Regions from separate parts of the Paenibacillus sp. NPDC058367 genome, predicted to be linked through region 1. Evidence: predicted binding sites of a transcription regulator. Region 1 holds the regulator's gene; the other holds the start of a gene.
The links. The regulator Rex, encoded in region 1, represses fermentation and respiration genes when NADH is low (regulators of the CRP and FNR family bind a similar motif). The targets are predictions, from matches to a motif close to TTGTGAAATATTTCACAA.
Positions count from the first base shown of each region.

Region 2: pflB (formate C-acetyltransferase) is a predicted target of Rex. The motif match lies at 2,557-2,574, and genes of this name have one in related genera.

Region 1 is NZ_JBHXIZ010000003.1:121,225-125,918, forward strand. It holds gene ACFWMP_RS17345 (cell wall elongation regulator TseB-like domain-containing protein) at 360-878, opposite strand; gene ACFWMP_RS17350 (amidohydrolase) at 1,048-2,349, opposite strand; gene ACFWMP_RS17355 (redox-sensing transcriptional repressor Rex) at 2,336-2,989, opposite strand; gene dinG (ATP-dependent DNA helicase DinG) at 3,121-4,694, opposite strand, start outside.
Region 2 is NZ_JBHXIZ010000003.1:395,786-400,479, forward strand. It holds gene pflB (formate C-acetyltransferase) at 206-2,467, opposite strand; gene adhE (bifunctional acetaldehyde-CoA/alcohol dehydrogenase) at 2,720-4,694, opposite strand, start outside.

The DNA of each region.
Region 1 (4,694 bases):
GTCATAGCTGCTAAGAGCTCACCAGAGCCTGACGTTCTACTAACACTGTTCTAATTACAAACAGTAGTATATCACAGGTGTATATACTATATTGAAAAAAAGTGTGAAGATATTTAAAATTTTATTTTTTAATTCTTTCCATTTTATTTAATTTATTGATTTAATTCGACAAAAAAAGGGCTGTTACTCTTAAAATAACAGACCTTTTTTCGTATGAATCTTTAAATCCCAATATATAAATCCACTCTTATAGTATATCACAGTTCGTGTACTAATAGTATATCAAATAATATGTCATTTTAAAAAACAAGCGAACCATAAATGGTCCGCTTGTTTCTCTTATAATGCCTTTGTTTAATTTAGCGGCTAGGTAAACTGTAACCTTCACCCATTCGAGCCCCATCCGAGAACCGATAAAATTGATAATAATATCGACCGCTTTGTTTATAAAAAAGCTGCCAAGCATACTCCCCGTTATATACTCCTGGCAACAACCGCTCAATGCTGATGTCCGGAAGATCGGCTTTTATAAGGCTACGCATTTTCGCTTCAGAGGTCCCTTTACTTAGTTCTTCAGCATATACTGCGTCGGTTCCTTCAGCAAACTTCCCGTCTACAGTAAAACGTACCCAAACCATCAACTCGGTCCCGGCTTCATTCTTCCCTGTTAAGACCCAGTACACCGCATTTTCATCCCACACGGATTTCTGCGCTTTGGTTACCTCTGTCAGACCAGCACTGGTTTTAGCGACATCCTTAGCGATATCTCGCTCGTTCCATTGATCTTTCATAATATAAGCATAGAACTGGATAAGTCCAAACAGAAGGAGCAGAATCAGAACTGACCCCAGGAGGATCCATTTTTTCCTTTTCTTCAAGGTACAGCTCCCTTTCTAGTAATATATCTTTTTTGATTATATAACACACCTGTGTGTTTATCCAAAGTTTCATATCCAATTCAATGATCTAATTATCAGAAACACAAAAGGCTGTAACTTTGCAATCGCAGAAAGTCACAGCCTTTCAGTTATTCGTTATGATCTTAGACTACCGTTTAAGCAGTCCATCAAATGATTCTTGCGCCTTACGACGGATTGCTTCCTCATCTAGCGTTACACATTCTCCATGTTTTACAACCTGTTTACCATTCACCCATACATGCTCAACATCCTTGGCACTGGCAGAGTATACAGCATGAGACAACAGATCTGTGTGTGGTAGCAAATGCGGCTGGTCTATATCAATCGCGATAAAGTCCGCTTTCATGCCAACAGCGAGTCTACCCACATCATTTAAAAAGATAGACTTTGCGCCATACTCTGTAGCTATACGCAGCGCTTCCGGAGCTGGAACAGCCGTCGGATCACCACTTACACCTTTATGGATGAGGGCTGCAAGACGCATCTCTTCAAACATATCCAGGTTATTATTGCTTGCCGCACCATCTGTACCCAGTGATACCTTCACACCAGCCTTTAGAAGATCCGTAACCCGAGCCACTCCACTAGCCAGTTTCAGATTACTTCCTGGGTTATGAGACACGCCTACATCATGACGAGCCAGTATCTCGATCTCTTCATCATTCAAATGAACGCCATGTGCAACAATAGACGGACGTGTGAACATTCCAAGCTTCTCTAAATGCGCTACAGGCCGAAGTCCGTAATCCACCACATTCTGCTCCACTTCGCGTTTGGTCTCGGACATATGGGTATGCATCGGTAAATCCAAATCATGTGCCGCTTGAACAAACTTAACAAAGAAGTCCGGTGGGCAAGTATATGGGGCGTGTGGCGAGATCATCGTCGTAATTCTACCATCAGCCTTACCATGCCAATTTCGTGCAAAAGAAATCGCTTCCGCAAGCTTGTGATTTTGTACTTCCTCTGGGCATAATCCGATTACGCCTCTCATCAGTACAGAACGAATGCCTGATAATTCGACTACCTCTGCTACTCGATCCATATGATCATACATATCCAAGAAGGTTGTAGTACCACCTTTTAGCATTTCCAGTACCGACAAGGAGGTTCCCCAGTATACATCTTCTCCAGTGAATTTCGCTTCCATCGGCCACATCTTCTCTTGAAGCCACACCTGAAGTGCTAAATCATCTCCATAACCACGAAGCAATGACATTGCCGCATGGCCATGTGTGTTTACCAGACCTGGCATAAACAGCAGACGACTGCCATCAACAACTTGCACATCATCTTCCATTAAAGGCTCTTCTTTTCCTATGTAAGTGATCAAATCATCTTCAATAGTCATATATCCATTCAGAACCGGCTCATCCGTTCCCGGAATAAGAAAACGCCCGCCCTTAATAATCGTTTTACTGCTCTTCATTTCCGGTTTCTTCCTTTCCGTCTTTCAAATAATAAGCAAGGCTTTGCAAATCCGTTGTAAAATCGGCAGCATGAACCCGGATATTCGATGGTGTTTTTAGAATCACTGGTGCAAAATTCAAAATCGCCTCAATGCCAGACTCAATGAGAATATCTGCTACATTCTGCGCTTCTGAATCAGGCACAGTAATGATCCCAATTCGAATACCTTGCTCACGAACCGTCTGTCCAAGCTCCTCCATCGGTTGAACGGTAAGAGAGTTGATTTTCCGCCCTACCTTAGGTGCATAGGAGTCAAATATAGCGGTAATCTTCATAGTATCTTTCAGATAAGCATTGTAATTAGATAATGCATGTCCAAGGTTACCGGCACCTACTAAAGCCACATTCAATTGTTGATCCAGCTTCAGAATATGACGGATTTTTTCAATAAGATAAGTTACGTCATACCCGATACCTTTTCTACCAAAGTCTCCAAAATAAGCTAAATCTTTACGAATTTGAGCAGGATTCAAATCAAGTTTTTGTCCTAGTTCTTGTGAGGAAACGGTTAATATTTCACGTTTCTGGAGATCATTCAAGAAACGCAAGTACACAGGAAGTCTGCGAACAACGGCTTCTGATATTTTATCCGATTTCATAATTTACCTCCTAATTTAAGTGATATTCTGTTCAAATCCTATCGAAATATCTGCACCTCGTCTCAAGGAAGAGCGGTATTCTTATACCGCCCTTCCTTGTAGAGAGATTAATAAGATCGATGACGTTCTTTTCAAGAAACGCCTCCGTCTTCCAACCACTCCGCTATACGAGGAACCATTTGATCCGTAAGCATATGCTCCATTTTCGGGCCAGGCAACGAATAGAGGAAATACTTCCCATAGTGAGATTCGATCACCCTTGTGTCATACACAATAACAATACCCCGATCTTGCGCTGTCCGTACCAGCCTCCCAAATCCTTGCTTGAAGCGAATAACCGCCTGAGGAACAGACAACTTCATGAACGGATTCTTTTTCTGGGCTTGTAATAACTCAGACTTCGCTTCCGCTAGGGGGTGGTTTGGCGGTTGAAATGGGAGTCTCACGATGGCCAAGCATGTTAATGCTTCACCTGGAATATCTACACCCTCCCAAAAGCTGCTTGTTCCTAACAGTACAGAAGCTGCACTGTCCTGAAAACGGCGGATCAGCTTGCTACGACTGCCCCCCTCCACGCCTTGACCTAACACCGTGATCTCTTGTGAGGCTAGAGCCTCTTTCAGAGGATCGTAAACCTGGCGTAGCATCTTGTAAGAAGTAAACAGGACAAGCATCCGCCCACGTGTTGTAATAGCTGCTTCTGCTAGTGACTGTACGAGTGTATCGACAAATCGGGCATCGCCTACACTCCCCTTCACACTTGGGAAATCCCGCGGAATAACTAACAGCGCCTGCTCCCGATACTTAAAGGGAGAAGGCAGGAGTGATGTCATCAGACGCCCCTCTTCCGCAGCTTCATTAAGTCCGAGATTATCAATCATAAACTGGAAAGATTTATCCACAGAGAGTGTCGCCGAAGTTAGTACGATACTTTTCTTCTTGTCGAAAAACAGCTCCTTAAGCTGAGTACTAACATCAACAGGAACGGCATACAGCTGTAGCGATTTACTGCGATAATTTCCATTCGCCTCCAGCCAATATACTACATTCTCATCATTTAATCCCATAAAAAACCGTACTTGCTCACGTATAGAAGCTAAATCCTTAAATAAGCCGCTAATATCGGTAACTAGGCTATCTGAGGAAGATTGACCTTCTTGATCTCGCATCTCATTAAGCATTTTATCACCTTTACGGATAATTTCGCTTAATGTCAGATTCATAGTATTCTCTAAAGCAACCAATTCATCCCAATCTTTCGGTTTACGGGTAGGAAGTAGCCGCATGACTAACTGGCCGGCTTCTCCCGCCGCTGCATCGCTGCGTTCCGGCAAGAGGCTGAATAGTTTATCACTAAGCAGATCCCAGGTTTCTTTTACGGTAAGAAGGTCCGGATAGATTCTATCGATCACTCCGCTCCATTCAGAAGCTTCCTCACTGCCTGATGACTGAAGCATTTGGCGAAGTGTAGGAAGTTGGCCATTTCGACTATCCTTATAAAGACGCGATAGTGTATGTGCCACCGTGAAATGCTTCATATGCATGCCTAAATGCTTGCCAGCCACGTCCTCCAGATGATGGGCTTCATCTATTACAAGATGTTCATAAGCCGGAAGTAGTTGATGCCCAGCCTTAACATCTGCGAAAAGCTTAGAGTGGTTCGTAATGACCACGTCTGCAATACCAGCTTCATGCTTAGCCCGAT
Region 2 (4,694 bases), 270 kb from region 1:
CCTTTCTCCAGGACTGACTAACAGTCCATCTTTCACGAAGAAGAATCCCTGCCCTTAAGACTGTGTTCTCCTTAATCGCGACCGTAAAATTTAAAATTTTAATGATTCTTGAACAAGATATTACCGCCCTTGAAACAAGAGCGGTAATTCCTTGCAAATATTTTAGTGCATATCTCAATGAAAGATCTTTATAAATATAAACAAATTACATTGAACCGTGGAAAGTACGGTTAATTACGTCCATTTGTTGTTCGCGAGTCAACTTGATGAAGTTAACTGCATAACCGGATACACGGATGGTCAATTGTGGATAGTTCTCTGGGTGATCCATAGCGTCCATCAGCTGTTCACGGTTAAATACGTTAACGTTCAAATGCTGAGCGTTATTATGGAAGTATCCGTCCATCATGTGTACCAGGTTAGACTTACAGGATTCATCGTCTTTACCTAGTGCCTTAGGTACGATAGAGAACGTATTGGAGATACCATCTTGTGCATCGGAGTAAGGCAGTTTGGCTACAGAGTTCAGCGAAGCCAGAGCACCTTTCTTGTCGCGTCCGTGCATTGGGTTAGCACCTGGTGCGAATGGTTCGCCTTTTTTACGTCCGTCAGGTGTTGTACCTGTCTTCTTACCGTACACTACATTCGAAGTAATGGTCAATACCGATTGAGTCGGTACAGCATCACGATATGTTTTGTGTTTACGGATCATAGACATGAAGGTTTCAACCAATTCTACTGCGATGTTGTCTACAGCATCGTCATTGTTACCGTAGCAAGGGAATTCGCCTTCAGTTTCGAAGTCAATTGCAATACCTTGTTCGTTACGGATTGGTTTAACCTTCGCGTATTTAATCGCACTCAGTGAGTCTGCTGCAACGGACAGACCAGCGATACCGCAAGCCATTGTACGCAGAATGTCGCGATCATGCAGTGCCATTTCGATACGTTCGTAAGAATATTTGTCATGCATATAGTGAATGATGTTCAAAGTGTTAACATAAGTCTTAGCCAACCACTCCATCATCGGTTTGAAGCGTTTCATTACTTCGTCATAATCTAGATATTCAGAAGTGATAGCTGGGAATTCCGGTCCAACTTGTGCTCCGGATTTTTCGTCTTTACCACCATTAATAGCATACAGTAAAGCTTTTGCCAGGTTGGCACGAGCGCCGAAGAACTGCATTTGTTTACCGATACGCATTGGAGATACGCAGCAAGCAATCGCATAATCTTCACCCCAGTATGGACGCATTAGATCGTCATTTTCATACTGAATTGCACTAGTTTCGATAGAAACCTTAGCACAATATTTTTTGAAGCCTTCAGGCAATCTTTCGGACCAAAGTACAGTTAAGTTTGGTTCCGGAGCTGGACCCAAGTTGTACAGGGTGTTCAGGAAACGGAAGCTGTTCTTGGTAACACGAGTGGTTCCATCTTCAGCCATACCACCGATGGATTCAGTTACCCAAGTAGGGTCGCCGGAGAACAGGTCATTATAGTCAGGTGTACGCAAGAATTTCACGATACGCAGTTTCATTACGAAATGATCGACAATTTCTTGTACTTGTTCTTCAGTCAAAGTACCTTCTTCAATGTCGCGTTCTGCATAAATGTCTAGGAAGGAAGAAACACGTCCCAGGGACATCGCTGCACCATTTTGTTCTTTAACTGCTGCCAGATATCCAAAGTATACCCATTGAGTAGCTTCTTTGAAGTTCATCGCCGGTTTGGAAATATCCATGCCGTGAGCAGCTGCCATTTCTTTCAATTCGCCCAGTGCACGAATTTGCTCGGACAGTTCTTCACGTAAACGAATTACTTCTTCTGTCATGGAATCAACTTCAAGCTCAGCTAGTTGTTGCTTTTTGTCTTTAATCAAGAAATCAATACCGTACAGAGCTATGCGGCGGTAGTCGCCGATAATACGTCCACGGCCGTAAGCATCAGGAAGACCTGTGATAACGCCGGATTTACGCACTGCTCTCATGTCTGGTGTATATGCATCAAATACGCCTTGGTTATGCGTTTTGCGAATGTTCGTGAACATGTCAACGATGTTTTGTGGAAGCTCGAAGCCATAAGCCTTCGTAGCATCAACCATCATCTTGATCCCGCCGAATGGTTGGATGGAACGTCTGAAAGGAGCGTCAGTCTGCACGCCTACAATTTGTTCCTTGTCCTTGTCAATGTAGCCTGGAGCATGTGAAGTGATTGTGGAGACAGTATCTAGGGAAACATCCCATACGCCGCCTCTTTCTCTTTCTTCCTTGCTCAGTTGGGAAATAATCTTCCACAGTTCAGTTGTGTTACTAGTAGGACCTACGAGGAACTCTTCGTTACCTTCATAAGGCTTAATGTTACTAGCGATAAAGTTGTTAACGTCAACTTTCTTGGACCATTTACCTTTTGTAAAACTTCTCCAACCGGATTTCACTTCATTTACTTCTTTTTCAATCACCGACATGCTAAATCCCTCCATCTATATTTATTATATTTGTAGAGATCGCGGGCTTGAAGGTTGATCCCGTGTCTCGTGATCCCCAAAAGATGTGGTTGTTCCAAATTTCACAATCAACATTTCATATGTGGGACCGTTGTTTATATAAACATTCTAGTTTATTTTCTATAAAAACACTGTGACAAATATCACCTTTCGAGTGATATTTGTCACCTTTATCTAAGTCCACAACTATCCTATTCTCTATTTAACCATTTATTAATTATCAAATCTTCCGTAGAACGCATTACGGTATACATCAGCAAGCTCAGAAACCAGTGGCAGCTTAGGATTGGCAGTTGTACATTGATCTTCAAACGCACGGTCAGCCAAGTAATCTACGCGGGATTCGAAGTCCTTAGGATCAAAGCCCAGTTGTTGGAACGATTCTTCGATGCCCAATTTTTTATTCATATCGCGAATAGCATTGATCAGGCTAGTTACACCTTCTTCAGTTGTGCGAGCTGGCAATCCCAGAATACGGGCAATTTCAGCATAACGCTCATCAGCTACGAAGTGCGAATATTTAGGGAACGAAGCGAACTTCGTAGGTTTTTTAGCATTGTAACGGATAACGTGTGGCATAAGGATCGCGTTAGTACGACCATGAGCAGTGTGGTACTGTCCGCCCCATTTATGCGCCAAACTGTGATTAATACCCAAGAATGCATTGGCAAAGGCCATACCAGCAAGTGTTGATGCGTTATGCATTTTCTCACGTGCTACTCTGTCGCCTTCCAGCGCCGATTTTTCAAGGTATTGGAATACCAGTTGGATCGCTTTAATAGCTAGACCATCAGTATAGTCACTCGCCATAACAGATACATAAGCTTCGATAGCATGTGTCAATACGTCCATACCTGTATCAGCAACAGCAGTTTTTGGCAAGCTGTATACGAACTCTGGATCAATGATAGCCACATCTGGAGTTAACTCGTAGTCAGCCAAAGGATATTTAGTGTGCTGTTCAGTTGTTTTATCGGTAATAACTGCGAAAGATGTTACTTCCGAACCTGTACCCGAAGTAGTTGGAATCGCTACAAATTTAGCTTTGTTACCAAGTTTAGGGAATTTGTATACCCGTTTACGGATATCCATGAATTTTTGTTTCAGACCATTAAAGTCTGCGTCTGGATGTTCATAGAATAACCACATTCCTTTTGCAGCATCCATTGGCGAACCGCCGCCAAGTGCGATAATGCAGTCCGGTTGGAATCTGTTCATCATTGCAGTACCTTTTTCAACTGTAGTTGTCGATGGATCTGGTTCAACTTCAGAGAACACTTCGATAGCGACAGGAGTTTGGCGTTGACGCAGGTAATGTTCAACTCTCTCAACATATCCGAGCTTAACCATCATTGGGTCAGTGATAATTGCGACACGTGTGATATCAGGCATTTTGGTCAGGTACTGAGTAGCGCCTTTTTCGAAATAGATCTTGTCAGGTACTTTAAACCATTGCATATTCACGGTACGACGATTCACCCTTTTCACGTTGATCAAATTGATTGCTGTAACGTTTTGCGACACGGAGTTACGACCATAAGATCCGCAGCCCAGAGTCAACGAAGGGATATTAGTGTTATAGATATCGCCGATCGCACCATGTGTGGAAGGCGAGTTAACGAGAATACGTCCTGTTTGCAGACGGTTAGAGAACTTCATGATTACTTCTTCATTGTTGGAGTGGATAGCCGAGCTATGTCCCATACCACCAAATTCAACAATTTGAGCTGCGCGTTCGATACCTTGATCTGCATTCTTAACTTTGTAGCAAGCAAGAACCGGGCTTAATTTTTCAGCGGAAAGTGGATATTTAGTGCCTACACCTTCAAGTTCTGCTACCAGAATCTTTGTGCCGGCAGGGACTTGAATGCCACACATTTCAGCAATCTTCACTGCGGATTGACCTACGATTGCTGGGTTAACCGCACATTTATCTACGTTCATTGCTCCACTAGTCAGTTTGGCAGCTTCTTCTTTATTCACAAAGTAGCAGCCATTAGCAATCATCTTTTTCTTCACTTGATCGAAGATTGGTTCTTCGATAATAACAGCTTGCTCGGAAGCACAGATCATACCATTATCAAATGTTTTAGAAAGAATGATGTCCGTTACGGCTTGATCAATATCCGCGCTCTTTTCAATGAAAGCAGGTACGTTACCAGGGCCTACGCCAAGTGCTGGTTTACCA